4 regions of the Streptomyces sp. Je 1-4 4N24 genome follow, and region 1 is predicted to be linked to each of the others. Evidence: riboswitches for the same ligand, from Rfam matches in the RefSeq annotation. Region 1 holds a riboswitch; each other region holds the start of a gene.
The links. A riboswitch is a leader RNA that binds a small molecule or an ion and turns the genes downstream of it on or off. The one in region 1 is predicted to bind cobalamin.

Region 2: another riboswitch for cobalamin. It lies ahead of SLV14N_RS30410 (cobalamin biosynthesis protein); the one in region 1 lies ahead of SLV14N_RS27970 (HoxN/HupN/NixA family nickel/cobalt transporter).
Region 3: another riboswitch for cobalamin. It lies ahead of metE (5-methyltetrahydropteroyltriglutamate--homocysteine S-methyltransferase); the one in region 1 lies ahead of SLV14N_RS27970 (HoxN/HupN/NixA family nickel/cobalt transporter).
Region 4: another riboswitch for cobalamin. It lies ahead of cobN (cobaltochelatase subunit CobN); the one in region 1 lies ahead of SLV14N_RS27970 (HoxN/HupN/NixA family nickel/cobalt transporter).

The regions. Positions count from the first base shown of each region.
Region 1 covers NZ_CP110836.1:6,406,721-6,411,875, forward strand. The annotation lists gene SLV14N_RS27965 (VOC family protein) at 14-514, shown strand; gene SLV14N_RS27970 (HoxN/HupN/NixA family nickel/cobalt transporter) at 540-1,676, opposite strand; cobalamin riboswitch at 1,707-1,955, opposite strand; gene SLV14N_RS27975 (alpha/beta fold hydrolase) at 2,043-2,891, opposite strand; gene SLV14N_RS27980 (MarR family winged helix-turn-helix transcriptional regulator) at 2,888-3,562, opposite strand; gene SLV14N_RS27985 (hypothetical protein) at 3,698-4,108, shown strand; gene SLV14N_RS27990 (nucleoside/nucleotide kinase family protein) at 4,071-4,727, opposite strand; gene SLV14N_RS27995 (class I SAM-dependent methyltransferase) at 4,910-5,155, opposite strand, start outside.
Region 2 covers NZ_CP110836.1:6,974,729-6,979,883, forward strand. The annotation lists gene SLV14N_RS30405 (cobyric acid synthase) at 1-1,506, opposite strand, end outside; gene SLV14N_RS30410 (cobalamin biosynthesis protein) at 1,503-2,534, opposite strand; cobalamin riboswitch at 2,664-2,814, opposite strand; gene SLV14N_RS30415 (hypothetical protein) at 3,018-3,455, shown strand; gene SLV14N_RS30420 (caspase family protein) at 3,461-5,155, shown strand, end outside.
Region 3 covers NZ_CP110836.1:2,043,678-2,048,832, forward strand. The annotation lists gene fxlM (methyltransferase, FxLD system) at 1-1,561, shown strand, start outside; gene SLV14N_RS08690 (hypothetical protein) at 1,646-2,737, shown strand; cobalamin riboswitch at 2,876-3,063, shown strand; gene metE (5-methyltetrahydropteroyltriglutamate--homocysteine S-methyltransferase) at 3,236-5,155, shown strand, end outside.
Region 4 covers NZ_CP110836.1:4,823,103-4,828,257, forward strand. The annotation lists gene SLV14N_RS20945 (precorrin-2 C(20)-methyltransferase) at 1-399, opposite strand, end outside; gene SLV14N_RS20950 (precorrin-8X methylmutase) at 402-1,034, opposite strand; gene SLV14N_RS20955 (cobalamin biosynthesis protein CobG) at 1,146-2,864, opposite strand; cobalamin riboswitch at 3,026-3,163, shown strand; gene cobN (cobaltochelatase subunit CobN) at 3,197-5,155, shown strand, end outside.

The DNA of each region.
Region 1 (5,155 bases):
GAGAACAGGCTCCATGTCCGTACGACGTCTGAACCACGCGGTGCTCAACGTCCGCGATGTGCCGCGGTCGGTGGCGTTCTACACCGAGGCCCTCGGGCTGGCGGTGGATGTCGAGATACCGGGGCGGGCCGCGTTTCTCAGCGCTCCCGGCTCACACAACGATCATGATCTGGGGCTGTTCGCGGTGGCACCGGACGCGCCGGGGCCCGAGGCCGGGCGGGTCGGGCTGTACCACCTGGCCTGGGAGGTCGGCACCCTCGGCGAACTCGTCGCGGCCCGGACGCGGCTCACCGAGCGAGGCGCCCTGGTGGGCTCCAGCGATCACCTCGTCGCCAAGTCGCTGTACGCCAAGGACCCGGACGGCAACGAGTTCGAGGTGATGTGGCGGGTCCCGCGGGAGGACTGGCCGGGCCCGGACCTGCCGGACCGGCTGCTGCCCCTCGATCTGGGGGCGGCGCTGGAGCGCTGGGGCCCGGACCGGGAGACGGGCGCCGCCGCCGGCTCGGCCACCTGAGGGGCCCCGGGCGGCCCGAGCTTCCTCAGGTACCGGGCGTGGCCTGCTCCGCCGGCTCCGCTCGCCCGGCCCGCGCCGCCCAGCGCTTCTCGACGCCGGCCAGCCGCCAGTACGCCAGCGCCGCGGCCCACACCACCACGAACAGGCCGACGATGATGAAGCCGGCATTGTCGAGGTCGAGGCCGGAAATCCAGCCGGTCAGCGCGTCGTTGAGGCCGAGCTTGTCGTGCAGCACGGTCACCAGCTCGATGGTGCCGATGAAGAAGGCGACGGCGATCGACAGACCGGTGATGGTGAGGTTGTAGTAGACCTTGCGCACCGGGTTGGAGAACGCCCACTGGTAGGCGAAGTTCATGAAGGTGCCGTCGAGGGTGTCGAACAGGCTCATGCCCGCGGCGAACAGCAGCGGCAGGCACAGGAGCGCGTACCAGGGCAGGCCCGCCGCGGCGCCGCTGCCCGCCATCACCATCAGGGTCACCTCGGTCGCGGTGTCGAAGCCGAGGCCGAAGAGGAAGCCGAGCGGGAACATCTGGCCGGGGCGGGAGATGGAGCGGGTGAACCGCCCCAGGAAGCGGTTCATGAAGCCGCGCGCATCGAGGCGCTGCTCCAGTTCGGCCTCGTCGTAGCGGCCCTCGCGCATCCCGCGGAAGACCCGCCAGATCCCGGCCAGCGCGACGAGGTTGAGGGCGGCGATGAGGTAGAGGAACGTTCCCGAGACCGTGGTGCCGACGGTGCCCAGGATCTGGTGCGTACGGGACTCGTCGTCGAGCAGCGTGCCGGCCAGCTGGGCGCCGCCGGCCACGAGGGCCGCCATCGCCACGACCACGCTGGAGTGTCCGAGGGCGAACCAGAAGCCGACCGAGACCGGACGCTTGCCGTCGGCCATCAGCTTGCGGGTGGTGTTGTCGATCGCGGCGATGTGATCGGCGTCGAAGGCATGCCGCATACCGAGGGTGTACGCGGTGACGCCGAGCCCGACGCCGAAGACCTGGCTGCCGACGGAGTAGTGGTGCGGGACCACGAGCAGGAAGAGCACGCCGAAGGCGACGACATGCAGCCCGGCTATGACGGCCATCAGGCCCGCGGTGCGGAGGGTGTCCTGCCGGCGCCAGCGGAACGCGGCCGGGGCAGGGGTGTTCGGGGTATCGGTGGACAGGGCCATCCGGCGGTCACGCTCCAGCACCTCGTGGATCAGTTCGTGAGATGCCGTGGCCGGTCTCCTGGCTTGGGGGTACCACCCTGCTCCTTCAGAGCTTGGGGGAAGGTGCCCGCTTCCGCCCCCGCCTTCCCGGCCGCGGGCTGCGGTCAGTGGCGCCGCAGGCGCGCCAGGCACCTGCGGAAGGGGTGGAAACTCCCCGATCACAGTGGCGAGGGCCGCTCCGGACTGGGACCACAAGGGTCCGTCACCGGCTTCCCGAACACCACGGCCCGGCCACTCTAGCCGCCGCCCGGACGGCGCTCGATGTGCGGGGGTTTCCGCCGTGCGGAGGGAGAGCGGCCCGCGGTGGGTCAGTGGTCCAGGAGCGGGTCAGTAGTCCAGGGAGCAGAGGAAGGCGTGCAGTTCGTGGTCGAAGAGCGGGGTGTTCTCCAGGTTGACCATATGGGCCGCACCCGGTATTCGGACTCTTCGGGCGCCCGGGACGGTCAGGGCTATCGCATGGGCGTTGGCGGAGATGTCACCGCTGTCGAGATCGCCGTCGAACACGACCGTCGGCACCCGGATCTCGCCGAGGCGGCCGGCGGCGCCGACCTCCAGCGGCATACCGGCACCCATACCGTCGGCATGGACCTCCACATTGGCCGCGGCCGAGGCGCGCATCCGTTCGCGGAATCCCGGGTGCACCGCGGACGGCTCGCGATGGGGCCCGTCCACCCACATCCGCAGGAAGTGCTCGACATACCGCTCCGCGCCGTCCGGTGCGCCGATCGCCGCGACCTGCTCCTTGATGTGCTCCAGGACGAAGGGGTCGGTGAAGGCACGGCCACTGATCCCGGGGGCGGCGAGCGCGAGGGCCGTCACCCGGTCCGGGTGGGCGAGGGCGGTGTCGAGCGCGACCCGCGCGCCGTGGGAAAGGCCGACGAGGACCGCGCTGGGGACATCGAGCGCGTCGAGCAGGGCACACAGATCGTCGTGGTTGGCGTAGTCCCCGGTCACGGTGGAGGACAGGCCGTGGCCGCGGGAGTCGTAACGGATCGCGCGCAGGCCGGAGTTGACCAGCCAGGTGAACTGCTCGTCCCACATGTGCTGGTCGAGCATGCCGCCGTGCAGGAGTACCACCGCAGGGCCCGAGCCGGCCGTCTCGTAGAACAGCTCGCCCTCGTCGACCGGCACGAGGCCGTTGTCGATCTCGGACCAGGCGGTGATTCTCTGCGTCATGCTCCTGACCGTCCTTTGTGCATGAGAGGGGTGGTGGCAGGTCTGCTGTCGTGACCTTCAGGCTTGCCGTTGCTCCCGTTACTGCCTTCACTGCCACGACTGTCCCGACTGCCCCGACTGTCGGTTTCCTCCGGTTGAACGCGCGAGCCGTTCGCCAGGTGCCGGAATTCCTCGCCGAGTCGGTCGAGGACGTGCAGTGCGGTGCGGACGTCCTCGGCGGGCAGGTCGGCCAGCCGCTGCCGCAGCTCCGTCGCCTCGAACTGCTGGATCCCGCGTATCGCCGCCGTGCCTTCGGCGGTGAGCCGGATCAGGGAGGAGCGGCGGTGTGCGGGATTCGGGGCCGTCACGACCAGGCCGAGCTCCGCGGCGTGATTCACCCAGCGCTGCACCGGCTGGCGGTCGAGCCCCAACGTGCGCGCCAACTGCGGGACGGTGCGGGGGCCTTCGGTGTGCAGGGCGTCCAGCAGTGCGTGTTCGCCGGCGGTCATGCCCGTGTCGGCCAGCTCGCGTTCCACCGCGCGCACGACCGTGCGGTGCAGTGGCCACAGGCGTCGGATGACGTCGTACAGCAGATCTTCGCTGGCCGTCGGTTCCCCGGCGCCGTCACCGCCGGCGTGCCCACCGGCGGGTCCGTCGGCATCCCTCTCGATATCCCCCTCAATGACACTCATGATGTCATGATGACATCGGTGATGTCGTTTGGGAAGGGGTCTTCCGCGGAATGGAGTTGAGGAGACGGATGAGTGTGCTGAGGCTCGTGTGACCGGTGGGCGAGTGGCGAATGGGCGAGGAGAGGTGGACGGCGAATGAAGGTCGTTCTGTTGCGTGCGGTCGGGGTCGCCACGGCGGTCTACGGGGCGGCGGTGGCCGCGGTGCCCGATCTGCTGGCACGGCCCTCGGGGCTGGTCGATGAGGAGGGGCGGACCGGCCGGGCCACGCGCACCTCGCTGCGCCCGCTGGCCTGGCGGGACGCGGTGAGCGGGCTGGCCATGGCGATGGCTCCGGACGGCCCGGCGCTGCGCACCGCCGCGTATGTGCGGATCGCGGCCGACTTCGGGGATGCGGTCCTGCTCGGTGTGACGCTGCCCGGCCGCGACCGGAAGCTGGCGGCGGTGGCGGTGTCCGTCGGGTGGGGCGCACTGTCGGTGGCCGGGCTGCTGGCGGGCGGGCGGCAGGAGGTCAGGCGCCCCCGGGCGGCAGAGCCTCTTCGGGGGTGAAGGTGACGACGAGGTCGGCGCGGTCGCGAGTGGCCGCCACGACACGGGCGTTGGCCTCGTCCGAGGCGTGGACGAACCGCTCGGCGTCGGCGCGCGGGCGCCCGAAGTGCTCATGGCGGTCGACCAGTCGCCGGATCCGCTCCGGGGTGTCCAGGTCCACGTACCAGACCTCGTCGAGCAGTGCGCGGACCCGCGACCAGGGCGCGGAGTCCAGGAGGAGGTAATTGCCCTCGGTCACGATGAGCGGGATGTGGGGTGCCACGGGGATGCTGCCGGCCACCGGTTCCTCGATACGGCGGTCGAACGCCGGGGCGTAGACGGCGCTGTCCGGCTCCGGGTCGCGCAGGCGCGCCAGCAGTGCCGCGTATCCGGCCGGATCGAAGGTGTCCGGCGCGCCCTTGCGGTCCGTACGGCCCAGGCGGCGCAACTCCGCCTCGGCGAGATGGAAGCCGTCCATCGGGACGAGCGCCGCCCGCCCGGCCAGTTCCGCCACGAGGTGGGCGGCGAGAGTGGACTTGCCGGCGCCGGGCGGGCCGGTGATGCCGAGCAGCCGGCGCCGGGCGGGAGTCGCGGAATCGGCGAGCCGGCGGGCGCGGGAGAACAGATGCCGGGGATCCATGGTGCGTCCATCGTGCCCGATCGGCGGCGCCGGCGGCCGGATGTGCCCCCCGGCCGGATGTGCCCCCCCCGGCCGGGGCCGAGCCTCGACGGTCGCCTCGGCGGCGGCGCTCGGAGCCGCGTTCCGGTCGTAAGACACCCCTGAAGGCGCGACCGCAGGTCAGATGACCGCTCGGGCGGCGCTCAACGAGCGTCGGGTGCAGTCCGGTTGGTGAGGCCCAGGCGCCACAGGGACGTGACCTCGGCGGCGCGGGCCACGTGGAGCGGGTCCGAGGTGTCGCGGGCGCGCGGATGGCGCGGGGTGATGTCGAGCCGGCCCAGGACCGTGAGGCCGGCCCCGGCGAAGGCGTCGAGGAGTGCGGCGTGCGGACGCAGCCCGAGGTGTTCCGCCAGGTCGGAGAGGATCAGCCAGCCCTCGCCGTCCGGGGT
Region 2 (5,155 bases), 570 kb from region 1:
CGGCACCCCTTCCTCGATCAGCCGCAGCAGCGCACCGGTGTCCGCGTGCTCCTCGATCAGATCGCCCAGCCGGTCCAGCTGCTCCTCGCGCAGGGTGCCGAAGCTGGTGCCGGGGGCCGGGACGAACGCCCGGCCCGCGTCCGCCGCGACCCGCCGCAGGAACGCCCGGCGGAAGCCGTCGCTCTCCAGCGAGCCGTGCCAGTGCGTGCCCCATACGGAGCCGGTCCGGCACCCGTCGAGGAACTCCTCGTCCCCGCCGGTCACTTCGGCGACACCGTGGTGGATCTCGTACCCCTCCACCGGCTCGCCCAGCGCCTCGCCGGCCGGCCGCGCGAGGGTCTTCTCCACCGCGAACCGCACCCGTACGGGCAGCAGTCCCAGCCCCTCGACCGCGCCCGCCTTCGACTCGACCTCGTCCTCGATGTGCTCGCCGAGCATCTGGAAGCCGCCGCAGATGCCCAGCACCGGGCGGCCCTCGGCGGCCCGCCGGGCGATCGCGTCCGCCAGCCCGCGCTCCCGCAGCCACTCCAGCGCCCGCACCGTGCCCCGGGTCCCCGGCAGCACCACCAGGTCGGCGTCGGCCAGCTCCTCGGCCCGGTCCACGAACCGCACCACCACGCCCGGTTCGGCGGCCAGCGCGTCCACGTCCGTGAAGTTCGACATCAGCGGTACGGCACAGACCGCCACCCGCAGTACATCCGCACCGTGCGGCGGCTCCACCACGCTTTCGCGCACCGCGCCGCGCAGCGACACCCTCAGACCGTCCTCCTCGTCGATCCCGAGGCCGTGCGCGAAGGGCAGCACGCCCAGCGTCCGCCGCCCCGTCAGACCGCGCAGCATCTCCAGCCCCGGCTCCAGCAGCGTCACATCACCGCGGAACTTGTTGACCAGATACCCGGCGACCAGCGCCTGGTCCTCCTTGGACAGCAGCGCGGTGGTGCCGAAGAACGAGGCGAACACCCCGCCGCGGTCGATGTCCCCGACCACGACGACCGGGATACGGGCGGCCCGCGCGATGCCCATGTTCACGATGTCGGTCCGCCGCAGATTGATCTCGGCGGGGCTGCCGGCGCCCTCACAGATCACCGCGTCATGGGTACGCCGCAGCTCCTGGAGGCAGTCGGTCACGGTGCCGAGCAACTGCTCCTGGCGCCCGGCGTGGTAACCCCGGGCGCTGAGCTCGCCGACCGGCTTCCCCAGCAGCACCACCTGGCTGCTGCGGTCGCTGCCCGGCTTGAGCAGCACGGGGTTCATCAGCGCGGTCGGCTCCACCCGCGCCGCGGCGGCCTGCATCGCCTGGGCCCGCCCGATCTCCGCGCCCTCGCGTGTGACGAACGAATTCAGCGACATGTTCTGCGCCTTGAAGGGCGCCACCCGGACGCCCTGCCGGACCAGCCAGCGGCAGATGCCCGCCGTCACCACGCTCTTGCCGGCGTCGGACGTCGTGCCGGCCACCAGCAGCCCACCGCCGACGGACCCGCCGGATGCCTTCAACCGCCCGTTCACCGGCTCCTCCTCCTGCGCCGGGACCCCGGCTGTCGTGCGCGCAGCGCCGCGCCGGCCACCAGCCGTGCCGTCACCGTCGTCGCCAGCGCCAGCACGCTCACCCGGCGGGAGAGCCGCACCGCCCGCTCGATGTCGTCCGCCGCCACCGGCGGCGCCGCACCGTTGAGCACCGGACGGTGTTCCACCCGTCCGCCGTACGCCAGCGTGCCGCCCAGCCGTACGCCCAGCGCCCCCGCGAACGAGGCCTCCACCGGGCCCGCGTTGGGGCTCGGATGCGCACCGCCGTCCGCCCGCCAGGCCCGCAGCGCACCGCGCCGGTCGGGGCCCGCGAGCACGGTCAGCGCGGCGGTCAGCCGGGAGCCGGGCCAGCCGGCGAGATCGTCGAGCCGGGCCGCGGCCCAGCCGAAGCGGCGGTAGCGCGGCGACTTGTGCCCCACCATCGCGTCCAGGGTGTTCACCGCGCGGAACGCCACCAGACCGGGCACTCCGCCCAGCGCGCCCCACACCAGGGCGCCCACCACCGCGTCGGAGGTGTTCTCGGCGACCGACTCCACCACCGCACGGGCCATCTGCGGCCCGTCCAGCGCCTGCGGATCGCGCCCGCACAGATGCGGCAGCCGCTCCCGCGCCACGTCCAGGTCACCCGCCGTCAGCGCCCCGCCGACGGCCCGTGCCTCCCGGCCGAGCGAGGTGCCGCCCAGCACGGCCCAGACCGTCGCCGCGGTCAGCGCGACCCGGACGCCGCCGCGGAGCGGTGACGGGGAAGCGGAGGGGGCTGCGGGGGAGGCGGGGTCGGCGCCCCGTACGGCGCGCTGCAGCAGCGCCGCAGCGGCGGCGGCACCGCCCGCACACAGCACGGTGTGAGCCGCGCCGTAACCACGGTGGTCGCGCCACAGCCGGCGCTCGACGGCGCCCGCGGCCCGGCCGAACGCGGCCACCGGATGGCCGCGCCGCGGATCCGCCGCGATCAGGTCGCCGAGAAAGCCGAGGGCCGCGCCGCACGCATATCCCGCGTGTTCGCCGCGCATCGGATCAGACCGCCGTCAGGCCTCGAAGGGGCCCTGCGGCAGCGGGCAGTGGGGATCTCAGGGAGCGGCCGGGCATGGCGGTATGTCCTCACTCAGGGTCCGCGCCCTGGCTCGACGTGACGGCGACAAGAGTCTCCTGGCTCCCGGATCGGCGTGTCCTCCGGCCTTCCAGTCCCGTCTACGTCATCCGACGTACACGAGGCGGACCGTGGCCTTCGCTGGAGGAACGCTCCCCGGTGACAGTGGCGGGACCGCGCCGGATTCACACCGGACTTCCTCAGCTGTCGCCGAATGGCTCCGGCAGTCCACCACGCCCCGCGAATGCCCGTCAACTCACCCTTGACCTGCGGCGCTGTCCCGTGGCAGGCGCTGTGGCGCACGCCACAGCGTGGCAGCCGGGTCACAGACGGTTGCCTGCGCCCCTGATCCCACGTCACTATCTGGTGCACGGCGGCGACGCGGCCGCCGGAAGGGGGCCGGGGGATGCCGGAGCACGCTGACCGTCATGAGATCCGCATCAGGATCACGGGCACGAACAATCCCGAGCAGGACGTCGAGGACCTCAAGGCCTGGCTGGAGCGCGAGCCCTGGCTGAACCGGCGCTCGCACGACTGGGAGCTGCGGCCGGCGGGGGAGCGCGACGAGGGCCCCGGCGACATGGCCATCGGCATCGACGACCTGATCCTGGTCGTCGTCGGCGCGGCGGCCGCCGAGATCACCAAAAGCCTCGGTATCGCCCTGCGCGAGTGGCTGCGGCGCCGCAGGGAGGAACGCGACACCGGCGAACGGCCCGCCGTGGCGGTCGGCGGCGGGGACGGCGAACTGCGCGCACTCGGCGACCCGGGACCGGACGTCCCGGCTCCCGAGCGCTCCGATCCCGGCAGCCCGGCGAACGGGGGCGGCAGCACCGCCGGGGACTGAGCCGGATGGCCGAGTACGACGCACGGGGCAAGGTCAACCGGGCGCTGCTGATCTGTGTCGACGACTACCGGCATCTGCGGCCGCTCCCGGCGGTGCGGGACAACCCCCGGGAACTGGAGCGGGTCCTGCTCGCCCCCGGCACCGATCTGTTCACCAAGGGCGAGGTCGTCATCTGCCGGCCCCAGGAGCCGTGGGAGGTCGAACAGGCGCTGGACGCCGTCATCCAGGAGGCCCGCGGACTGCTGCTGGTGTACTTCTCCGGCCACGGCCGGGTGGGCCCGGACGGCGGCAACCTGCAGCTCATGGTCGGTGCGTCGGAACGGCGTCACAAGACCGTCTCCTGGCAGGACCTGGTGCTGTCCTACCTGGACAACGCCCGGGCCGACCGGGTCGTGATCGTCCTGGAGTGCTGTTACGCCGGCAACGCCGGTGAGGCCTTCCACGCCTGCCGCACCCCGACGTCACTGCTGATGGCCGCGCAGCCCAACCGCCGTATCTTCAGCGGCGAGGAGCCCACCGGCGGCAGTGTCTTCACCCGTGCCCTGCTGCGGACCCTGGAACAGGGCATCCCCGGCAAGCGGTTCGTCACCTTCGAGGACCTCGTCCGGGAGCTGCGGGAACAACTGGCCGGCGAGCGGACCCCGATGGGCGACGTCTGGGAGCCCCGCTCGGCGAAGCAGAACACCGTCGACGACGTCATCCTCTCCTTCGCCACCCCCGATATCCGGCCGCCCACCCCGCTGCGGATCCGAGTGCGCCGCCGGCTGAACTCCCACTTCCGGCACTGGTTCCGCATCCTGATGGTGCTGGCGATCATCCTCGTACCGGCCACCGCGGGCGTCGTGCTGCTCAATCTCCCGAACGACGCGGAAGCCTGCCCGCCCGCCCTCGAACTGCGGCTGCTGACCGCCCCCGAGGCCGAACCCGCGCTCCGCCAGGCGGCCTTCGACTACGAGATGTCCGGCGCCAACACCCGGCCCCTCAACGGCGAGGGCGACCTCCCCGACGGTTGCCGGCGCGCCCAGATCACCGTCTACTCCGCCGCCAAGGACCAGGTCGACCAGGGCTTCGCCGCCGCCGACCGCTGGCAGGGCGAGGCCCACGGCACCGGCAAGGACGGGCCGGACGACCAGGGGATCGACCCCCTCCACCGGCCCGGACCCCAGCCCGACATCTGGATCCCCGAATCCACCGCCGACTACTACGCCGCCCGCCGCGGGATGCCCGCCAAGGGCTCCCCGGCAACCCTCCACTACAGCGCCCCGGTCGCCTACACCCCCCTGGTCGTCGGCATCCCGGCGCACCGCCGGCTGGACGACGTCGAACCGGCCGCCGCCTCCTGGCGGAAGCTGCTCACCGGCACCGACCGCACCCACCGGGACCTGCGGCTCCTGCGGCCGAGCCCGGTGCTCTCCGGCACCGGGCTGCTGCACACCATCGGCCTCTACCTCACCCACGACGGCTCCGGCACCGGCTCGTCCGGCGCGCCCGACCTCACCCTCGCCCGGCACGCCGAGGAGCGGCTGTCCGCCCCGGGCAGCCAGTACGCGGGCAGTACCGAACTGCTGTGCTCGCTGCGCCCCGACGCGGACGCCGCCGGCGCCGTCGACCGGACGAAGTCCGCGCCCCTGGTGTCGGAGAAGTCCCTCGCCGACTACAACCTCGGGCGGGCCAGCGGCAGTTGCCCGGCCCTGGACTCC
Region 3 (5,155 bases), 4.4 Mb from region 1:
CATGCAGAAGCTGCTGACCATCGAGGCCCGCAGTCTGTGCCGCCCGACTGGCCCGCTCGACGGGCACACCGAGTGGGTGACCGCCTTCGAGCGGACCGGTACAACGCTTGCCTTCCTTGCCGCCGACGGCGGGCTCACACGCGGTCTGCGAGCCGTCGTCGCTCACCACGTGATCTTCCACGCCAACCGCGCAGGTCTTCCCCTGGACGACCAGAGCGCCATGTCCAACATCGCACGAGAGGCAGTCATGGGTTCGAGTGACAACACCGCGTCGCCCGCCGAGGGAACAGCCGAGACCGTTAGCGTCAGGGCGGTGAATACCGACACAACCGCCACCCGTGAGGCCGACGCCGAACGACTCCGTAATGCCCTCGTCGACCAGATCCGCGCAGACGGGCATGCCCGCACGCCCGACGTAGAGGCCGCACTGCGCACCGTGCCCCGCCACAAGTTCGTGCCCGACGCTTCGCTCGAAGGCGCCTACGCCAACTCGCCGGTGAACATCAAGTACGACGCCGACGGCACGTCGATCTCCTGCGCCTCCCAGCCGGGCGTCGTCGCCCTCATGCTGGACCAGCTTGAGGCCCAGCCCGGCGAGCGCATCCTCGAACTCGGCGCCGGCACCGGCTACAACGCCGCTCTGCTTGCTCACTTGGTCGGCGAGACCGGACACGTCACCACCATCGACGTTGACGACGACCTCGTGGAGGGCACCCGCACCCACCTCGCCGCCGCCGGTGTCCTCAACGTCGAGCCGCTGACCCGCGACGGCGCCGTTGGTCACGCCGAGGGCGCACCGTATGACCGGATCGTCGCCACCGTTGGCGCGCACGGCGTCCCCCACGCCTGGCTCGACCAGCTTGCCCCCGGCGGCCGGCTCGTGGTCCCCCAACGCCTCAAGGGCAGCGTGTCTCGGTCCATCGCCTACGAGCAGCGTGACGGCCGATGGATGTCCCTGGGCAGCGAGATGAATACGTTCATGCCGCTCAGGAGGGGCATCGCCGATGACGACCGTCGCGTCGTGCCCCTCAGCGCGGACGGAACCGTACGGCTCCAGGCTCCCGCGGGTCAGCACATCGATGCCGACGCCCTGGCCGGTGTACTGGACCAGCCGCGCACCGAGGAGTGGACCGGCATGATGGTCCGGGCCATGGAGTCGCCGGAGTGGATGGAGCTTTTCGTCTCCTGCTCTCTGCCGTCCGGCCTGATCCGGATGCTGTTCCCGAAGGCCGCCAAGGGCACGCTGCTCGCCGAGGACCCCTACCCGTCGTCGACGGCGGCGATCGACAAGGGCGCCGTCGCCTACCTCGCCCGGCGACTGTCCGACCAGACGCCCCCCGAAGGCGGCAAGCTGTGGGAGTTCGGCGTCATCGGTCACGGCCCCGGCAGTGACGAGTTGGCTGCGAAGGTCGCGGACGCCATCCGCACCTGGGACCGCGACTACCGCGGTCGTGAGGCGACCTTCGAGCTCCAACCCCTCGACGCCCCTGCGATCGAGCAGCGCCCCGGCCTCTTCGCTCTCGACACCCCGCTGAACCGCATCGTCGTCGACTGGCAGTAACACCCCATGGACGGTGCCCGTCGGCCGAGCGACGGCGGGCACCGTCGTCTCCGCACCTCATCACTCTCGTCTATTGGGGGGCCTATGGACCCGCACGGCCGCATAGCCCAGCGATTCCCGCTCGTCGCCCGGTTCCGGCCCGCTTGCCTGCCTCTGCCCGAGCGCGTGCGCGCCCTCGCCGACCTCGCCGACACCGCAGTGCGCAAAGCCGATCAGGGGCTCGCCTCGGCGGTCTACAACCAGGCGGCACTCATCGCCTCCGACGTGGATGTTCCCGAGCTGGCCGGCGAGATGTGCCACCAGCACGCCGCCGCCTACCTCCACGCCTGCCCGCTGCCGGGCATGTCCGCGATCCGCGCCCTCGAACCCGTCGTCAACCTCGCCCGCCTGCAGATCCGCGCGGGCCGCGCCGACAACGGTCGCCAGCGCCTCCTCGCCCTGTACAAGGCTGTCGGCCAGGCCGCAGCCGCTCAATGTGAGGGCGTCACCGTGCCGGCAGACCTCACCGCGACTCCGGAGGATCGTCGAGAGGTGTGTGCGTGGCTGTGGCGGGTCCTCCTCGCCGACGGCACCCGCACCCTCACCATCAACGGACGCTGGAACGAGGCCTTGGCACATATCGAGGCGCACCGCGGCGTGGGTAGACGGATGCTTGACGGCCGCCAAGTCGCAGTCCTCGCCGCCCTCACCACGGACGATACGCCGCGCGCTGCGGTCATCCTTGCGAACACGACGGCCGGCGAACCATGGGAGCAGGCCGTCACAGCTTGTCTCGCCGCACTGTGCCGCCATGCATCCGACCAGCTGGCCGTCCCCTCCGTGAACGACCTGGTGAAGACTTGCCTTGAGTGGGAGGCCGAACCCGGCTTGACCCTGTTCGACATCCGGCTCGGCCTCACGACACTGGACGTCATTGGCTCTGTCGAGAACGCGGCAGCGCACCGCCTCATCGAAGACCTGGTTCGCCGGACAACGGAAGCCCGTGACGGATACGCGGCCCGCGAGATCCTTGCGCATCCGCTGTGCTCCGCTCTCATCACAGGCCAACAGGCGTACGACTGCGGCGACCTGGTACGCGATTGTGCTCTGGGAGGGCGTTCTCTCACCCCGCGTTTGCAGGAGGATCTCACCACCGTGCTGCGCACGAGCGACAGAGTGATCCGGGACAGTCTCTAGGAGCTGGAGCGCACTCCAGGGCAAGCCACGGCGCGGCGGGCGGGGCCGTACGGCGGCCCCGGCGGTGGCCCATGTCACCCGCGGGAGCCGGGGTCCCGGTGTCCGATCCGGGCGGCAGCGCCTAGGGTGGCCGGTGCAACTGGTTCGCCCTGCCCGCCAGGCAGGCGCGTCGCAAGAGGGAACCCGGTGGAAATCCGGGACTGCCCCGCAGCGGTGAGTGGGAACGACCGCCGTCATACGCACTGGGCCCGGCCGGGTCTGGGAAGCGACGGCCAGTAGATGTCCGCCTTCGGCGGACGTGCCCGCGAGTCCGAAGACCTGCCAGTGCCCCCGCGCCACCGGTGCGCGGGGTGATCTCGGTGACCTCGAGGGCGGGTCGGCGGACACATCGGGCGGGCACGGCCGGCGGCAGAGCGCCGGGGCCCGCCAGGTTTGCCGTCCCTTCGCGTTCTCGACCCTCCCGGGGTCCATGGAGACACACTCGCGAAGGAGAGTTCCGTGACCAGCAGGTCCGCAGCCGCGGCAGCACGAGCGACCGTGCACGGCTACCCCCGTCAGGGGCCGAACCGTGAACTGAAGAAGGCCATCGAGGGCTACTGGAAGGGCCGGGTCGGCGCCGACGCCCTCCGCACCACCGCCGCCGGGCTGCGCCGCGACAACTGGCAGCAGCTCGCCGGGGCCGGCGTCCACGAGGTGCCGACGGGCGACTTCTCGTACTACGACCACGTCCTGGACACCAGCGTGATGGTCGGCGCGATCCCGGCCCGGCACCGCGCCGCGGTGGCCGCCGACCCCCTGGACGGCTACTTCGCGATGGCCCGAGGCACCCAGGACGTGGCGCCGCTGGAAATGACCAAGTGGTTCGACACCAACTATCACTACCTCGTACCGGAGTTGGGGCCGGACACGGTCTTCGCCGCGGACTCCGCCCAGCAGGTCGGCCAGCTGACGGAGGCGCTCGGCCTGGGCCTTGCCGCGCGCCCGGTCCTCGTCGGGCCGGTCACCTACCTCCTGCTGGCCAAGCCCGCGCCCGGCGTCGCGGCCGGCTTCGATCCGCTGACGCTGCTCGACCGGCTGCTGCCCGTCTACGCCGAGGTGCTCGCCGACCTGCGGGCGGCCGGCGCCGACTGGGTGCAGCTGGACGAGCCGGCGCTGGTGCAGGACCGCTCCCCCGCCGTGCTGAACGCGGCGGCCCGCGCCTACCGCGACCTCGGCACACTCACCGACCGCCCACAGCTGCTGGTCGCCTCGTACTTCGACCGGCTGGGCGAGGCGCTGCCGGTGCTGGCCAAGGCGCCCGTCGAGGGCCTGGCGCTGGACTTCACCGGACCCGCGGCCGGCAACCTCAAGGATCTCGCTGCGGTCGGCGGGCTGCCCGGCAAGCGGCTGATCGCCGGTGTCGTCAACGGCCGCAATGTGTGGATCAACCACTACGAGAAGTCGCTGGCCACCCTGGGCACGCTCCTGGGCCTGGCCGGGCGGGTCGATGTGTCGTCCTCCTGCTCGCTGCTGCACGTCCCGCTGGACACCGGCGCCGAGCGGGACATCGACCCGCAGATCGCCCGCTGGCTGGCCTTCGCCCGGCAGAAGACCACCGAGATCGTGACACTGGCACGCGGTCTGGCGCGGGGCACCGACACCATCGCGGCCGAACTCGCCGCCAACCGCGCGGACCTGTCCTCCCGGGCGGGCTCGGCGCTCACCCATGACCCGCAGGTGCGCTCCCGCGCCGCGGCCGTCACCGACACCGACGGCCGCCGTTCCCAGCCGTACGCCGAACGTGCCGCAGCCCAGCGCGCGCACCTCGGGCTGCCGCTGCTGCCGACCACCACCATCGGCTCGTTCCCGCAGACCGCCGAACTGCGCACCGCCCGCGCCGAACTGCGGGCCGGGCGGCTCGACGCCGCGGGGTACGAGGAGCGGATCTCGGCGGAGATCCGCGAGGTCCTCGCCTTCCAGGAGAAGGCCGGTATCGATGTGCTGGTGCACGGTGAGCCGGAACGCAACGACATGGTGCAGTACTTCGCCGAGCAGCTGACCGGCTACCTCGCCACCCAGCACGGCTGGGTGCAGTCCTACGGCACGCGCTATGTACGGCCGCCGATCCTGGCCGGGGACATCTCCCGCCCCGGGCCGATGACCGTGCGCTGGACCCGCTACGCCCAGTCGCTCACCGAGCGGCCGGTCAAGGGCATGCTCACCGGCCCGGTCACCATGCTCGCCTGGTCCTTCGTCCGCGACGACCAGCCGCTGGGCGACACCGCCCGCCAGGTGGCGCTCGCCCTGCGCGACGAGGTGAACGATCTGGAGGCGGCGGGCACTTCGGTCATCCAGGTCGACGAGCCGGCACTGCGCGAGACGCTGCCGCTGCGCGCCGCCGGCCATGCGGAGTACCTGGCCTGGGCCACCGAGGCGTTC
Region 4 (5,155 bases), 1.6 Mb from region 1:
GGTCGGATAGCGGTGGGCCAGCCGCTTGTGCATGTGCTGGTAGGAGCCGTAGAAGAGCGGGTCGCCCTCGGAGATGACGGCGACGGTGCGGCCGGCGTCGAGATGGACGGTGAGGCGGGCCGCCGCGGCCTCGTAGAACTCGTCCAGCGCGCCCCGGTAGCCGCCGGGGTGATCGGTCGACTCGGTGGTGACCGGGTAGATCAGCGCTTCCTCGATGTGGTCGGCGCGGAGGTGCTCGGCGGCGATGGAACGCGCGATGGAACGTCCGTGCCGGGCGCTGTGGTAGGCGATGACGTCCGCCCCGGCGATGATCTGGACCGCCCGGACCGTCATGAGGGACGGGTCGCCGGGGCCGAGGCCCACACCGTAGAGGCGACCGGTCAGCTGCTGCTCGCTCACGCTTACTCTTCCTCGCTTGCCATGGCGTTGATCGCGGCCGCGGCCATGGCGCTGCCGCCCCGGCGCCCGCGCACCACGATGTGGTCCAGCTCCGACGGGTGGGCGATCAGCGCGTCCTTGGACTCCGCGGCGCCGATGAAGCCGACGGGTATGCCGATGACGGCGGCGGGGCGGGGCGCGCCTTCCTCGATCATTTCGAGGAACCGGAACAGGGCGGTGGGGGCGTTGCCGAACGCGACCACGGCGCCTTCCATCCGGTCCCGCCACAGCTCCAGGGCGGCGGCGCTGCGGGTCGTCCCCATCTTGGCGGCCAGGTCCGGGACCGACGGATCGGTGAGGGTGCACAGGACGTCGTTGCCGGCCGGCAGCCGCTTCCGGGTGACGCCGCTGGCGACCATGTTGGCGTCGCAGAGGATCGGCGCACCGGCGCGCAGCGCCTCGCGGGCGCGGGCCACCACCTCGGGGGTGAAGGCCAGATCGCGTACCAGGTCGACCATGCCGCAGGCGTGGATCATCCGGACCGCGACCCGGCTGACGTCGGCGGGCAGGCCGGCGAGGTCCGCCTCGGCGCGGATGGTGGCGAAGGACTGGCGGTAGATCGTCGCCCCGTCCTTCTCGTAGTCGAACGCGGTCACTGTGGCCTCGGGGTTGTCGGGTACGGGGCGGTTCTGGAGGTGGGGCATGGCGCTGTGGGTCGAGGGTGGTTCATGAGGTGGTGGGGCATGGCGCTGTGGGTCGGGGGCGGTTCATGAGGTGGTGGGGCATGGAGCTGCGGAGGGTGCCGCCGGTGCGGGATGCGGGGCGGGTGTGCTCTGCGGCTGTACTACGGAGACGCGGTAGCCCTCCGGCGTCGCCAGCACATCGACCCAGGCGCCGCGCGGGTGGCCGCAGCGGCGTTCGCAGCCGGACCAGTACACGGGGAGCCGGCGCAGGGCGGGCTGCTGTCCTGGCTCGCCGGGGACGGGGGTGCCCGCTGTGACGGCGGCCGACGCGTCGGCCCGTACGTCGGTACGGGACTTGGCGCAGCCGGGGCGGCCGGTGCAGGCGCCGATGCGGTGCCAGGGGGAGTCCGGGTCGGTGATCAGTCCGGCGGTGGACAGTTCGCGCAGGCGGGGAACTGCCGTGTCGGCGGACAGCCCGGGGATGACGATGCCGCGCCAGGGGGTGAGGCGGAGCGCGCCGGCACCGTCCTCGGCGGCGACGGAGGTCAGCAGGCGCCACTGGGCGACCGACAGCCGCCCCAGCGGCGCGAGGACGGAGAGCGCACGGGCGCCGTCGGTGCCCTCGATGACGCCGGGGGCGGAGGAGTCGGCGTACGGGACGGAGGCGGGGGGCGGGACGGAACCGGCGTACGGGACGGAGGGGGTGAACGGGACGGACGCGGCGTCAGGGACGGACTCGGCGTACGGCGCGGAGGCGGGTGTGGGCGCCTCGGTCGCGTCGGCGGTCCCGGTTACGTCGGCGGTCCCGGTTACGTCGGTGGTCCCGGCTACGTCGGTGGTACCGGTCACATCCGCGGACCCGCCCACATGAGCGGTTCCGGCCCCGGCCACCCCCGCAGCCACCGCCCCGGCCACCTCCGCGCACCCGATGCCCGCCGCGCGCAGTCGCTCCGCGACGGCCCGGGCCGTTAGACCGTGTCCGACCGGGAGTTCACGTACCCGCCAGGCGCCGCTGCCGCTCGCCTCAGCGGCGGTCAGGAAGGCCTCGGCGGCGGTGAGGGCGGCGCGCGGGGCGTCCGGCCCGGCGATCCGCAGCGCCGCCGGGTCGTCGCCGACCCGCAGCAGCGCGGTACCCCCGGACCCGGCCGGGCATCCGTATCTGGGCAGATCCCCGGCCCCGGGCAGATCCCCGGCCCCGGGCAGGCCCCCGTACCCAGGCTGGTCCCCGGCCCCGGACAGCTCCCCGTCCCCCATCGGCGCCCCGACCCCGCCCCGTTCTGCGACCAAGCTCACATCCCCGCCGAGTGCCGCCACATCGCCCCGTCCGTCGTCCAGGACGAAGAGGAAGCGGCCCGACAGCGCGGTCGCGGACTCGCTCGCGCAGAGCAGTCCGTCCAGCTCACGGGCCCACAACCGCACGTCAGAAGGGGTGTGCCGGTCGAGTCCGGCAAGGGGCGAGGCGAGGATGTTGCGGACGCGTTCGTGGCGCTCGGAGGGCAGCAGACCGGCGTCGCGCAGCAGGACGGCGAGCCGGTCGCCGCAGCCGTCCGGGAGGCCGCGGAGTTCCGCGTTGCCGCGGGAGGTGAGCGAGAGGTGGCCGTCGCCGAGCCGGTCCGCGGCGTCGGCCAGCGCCTCGGCCTGACGTACCGTCAAGTCTCCGGCGGGCAGCCGCACTCGGGCGAGGTGGCCGTCGGCGGCGGAGTGCAGCCGCAGCGCTCCCGGGCAGGCGTCACCGCGGTCCCGTATGGGCGGTTCGGCACCTTGGGGCCGTATCGAGGGGGAGGGCGGCATGGCCGCGAGCATACCCACGGAGGCGGGTGGCTCATCGGGGCCGGATCCGGCCAAGCTCCCGGTCCGGATCCGGGTACGGAGGCGAGCGCCCCCGTCCCGCTGCGGCCGGTCCGGAGGCCCGCTTACCTCCCCCGTCCACTGCCCTTACTATGCAGGTCGGTGGGTCGGCTGGCCCACCGGACGCCAGCGACGGCGCAGGGTCTTAGGGCCCAAGGGAGGAAGCCCGGTGAGAATCCGGCGCGGTCCCGCCACTGTGAACCCGGCAGCTGCCGGGTGAGTCAGGAACTCCCGCCGTCCATACGACCACCCGGGGCGCGGATACCCCGAGGAAGGCCTGCGCTCGCATGCTTCTGCTGCTGTCGACCTCCGACACCGACCTGCTCAGCGCCCGCGCGGCCACGGGTCCCGTGCCGTACCGGCTCGCCAACCCCGCCCGCCTCGACGTCGCCGAACTCCCCGCGCTGCTGGAGGGCACCGACCTCGTCGTCGTACGCCTCCTCGGCGGCATCCGTGCCTGGGAGGAGGGCCTGGAGGTGCTGCTCGCCGAGGACCAGCACCGGCCGGTCGTCGTGCTCACCGGTGAACAGGCCCCCGACGCCCAGCTCATGGAGCAGTCCACGGTCCCGGTCGGTATCGCGGCCGAGGCGCACGCCTACCTTGCGCACGGCGGTCCCGCCAACCTCGACCAGCTCGCCCGCTTCCTCTCCGACACGGTGCTGCTCACCGGCCATGGCTTCGAGCCGCCGGAGCCCGCCCCGTCCTGGGGTCCGCTGGACTGGGAAGGCCGCAACGAGAGCGGTCCGCTGGTCGCCGTGCTCTACTACCGCGCTCACCACATGAGCGGTAACACGGCCTTCGTCCGGACCCTGTGCGAGCAGATCGAGGCGGCGGGCGGGCGTGCCCGGCCGCTGTTCGTGGCCTCCCTCCGCGCCCCCGAACCGGAGTTGATCGAGGCGCTGGGGTCCGCCGACGCCCTGGTCACCACGGTCCTCGCGGCGGGCGGCAGCAAGCCCGCCGAGGCCTCCGCCGGCGGCGACGACGAATCCTGGGACGCGGGCGCGCTGGCCGCCCTGGACGTGCCGATCCTGCAGGCCCTGTGCCTGACCGGGCCGCGCAGCGCCTGGGAGGAGAACGACGAGGGGCTGTCGCCGCTGGACGCCGCCTCGCAGATCGCGGTCCCCGAGTTCGACGGCCGGCTGATCACCGTCCCGTTCTCCTTCAAGGAGGTCGACGAGGACGGTCTGCCCGTCTACGTCGCCGACCCCGAGCGCGCCGCCCGGGTCGCCGGGATCGCCGTCCGGCACGCCCGGCTGCGCCACATCCCGGCCGCGGACAAGCGCCTCGCGCTGGTGCTGTCCGCGTACCCGACCAAGCACTCCCGTATCGGCAACGCGGTCGGCCTGGACACCCCGGCCAGTGCCGTGGCTCTGCTGCGCCGTCTCCGGGCGGACGGCTATGACTTCGGCGACGAGACCGCCGAGCCGGTCCCGGGCCTGGAGTCCGGCGATGGTGACGAGCTGATCTACGCCCTCATCGACGCCGGCGGCCACGACCAGGAGTGGCTCACCGAGGAGCAGCTCGCCCGCAACCCGGTCCGGATCCCGGCCGCCGACTACAAGCGCTGGTACGCCACGCTGCCGCAGGAACTCCGGGACTCCGTCGAGGAGCACTGGGGGCCGCCGCCCGGCGAGATGTTCGTCGACCGCAGCCGGAACCCCGACGGCGACATCGTGCTGGCGGCCCTGCGCCGCGGCAATCTCCTGATCCTCATCCAGCCGCCGCGCGGCTTCGGCGAGAACCCGATCGCGATCTACCACGACCCCGATCTGCCGCCCTCGCACCACTACTTGGCGGCGTACCGCTGGATCGCGGCCTCCGCCGACGACGGCGGCTTCGGCGCGGACGCCATGGTCCACCTGGGCAAGCACGGCAACCTGGAGTGGCTGCCCGGCAAGAACGCGGGCCTGTCCGCGGCCTGCGGACCCGACGCCGCCCTCGGCGATCTGCCGCTGATCTACCCCTTCCTGGTCAACGACCCCGGCGAGGGCACCCAGGCCAAGCGCCGGGTGCACGCCACCCTCGTCGACCACCTCGTTCCGCCGATGGCCCGCGCCGAGTCCTACGGCGACATCGCGCGTCTGGAGCAGCTCCTCGACGAGTACGCGGCCATCTCCTCGATGGACCCGGCCAAGCTGCCCGCGATCCGCGCCCAGATCTGGACGCTGATCCAGGCCGCCAAGCTCGACCACGACCTGGGGATGGACGAACGCCCCGACGACGACGGCTTCGACGACTTCCTGCTG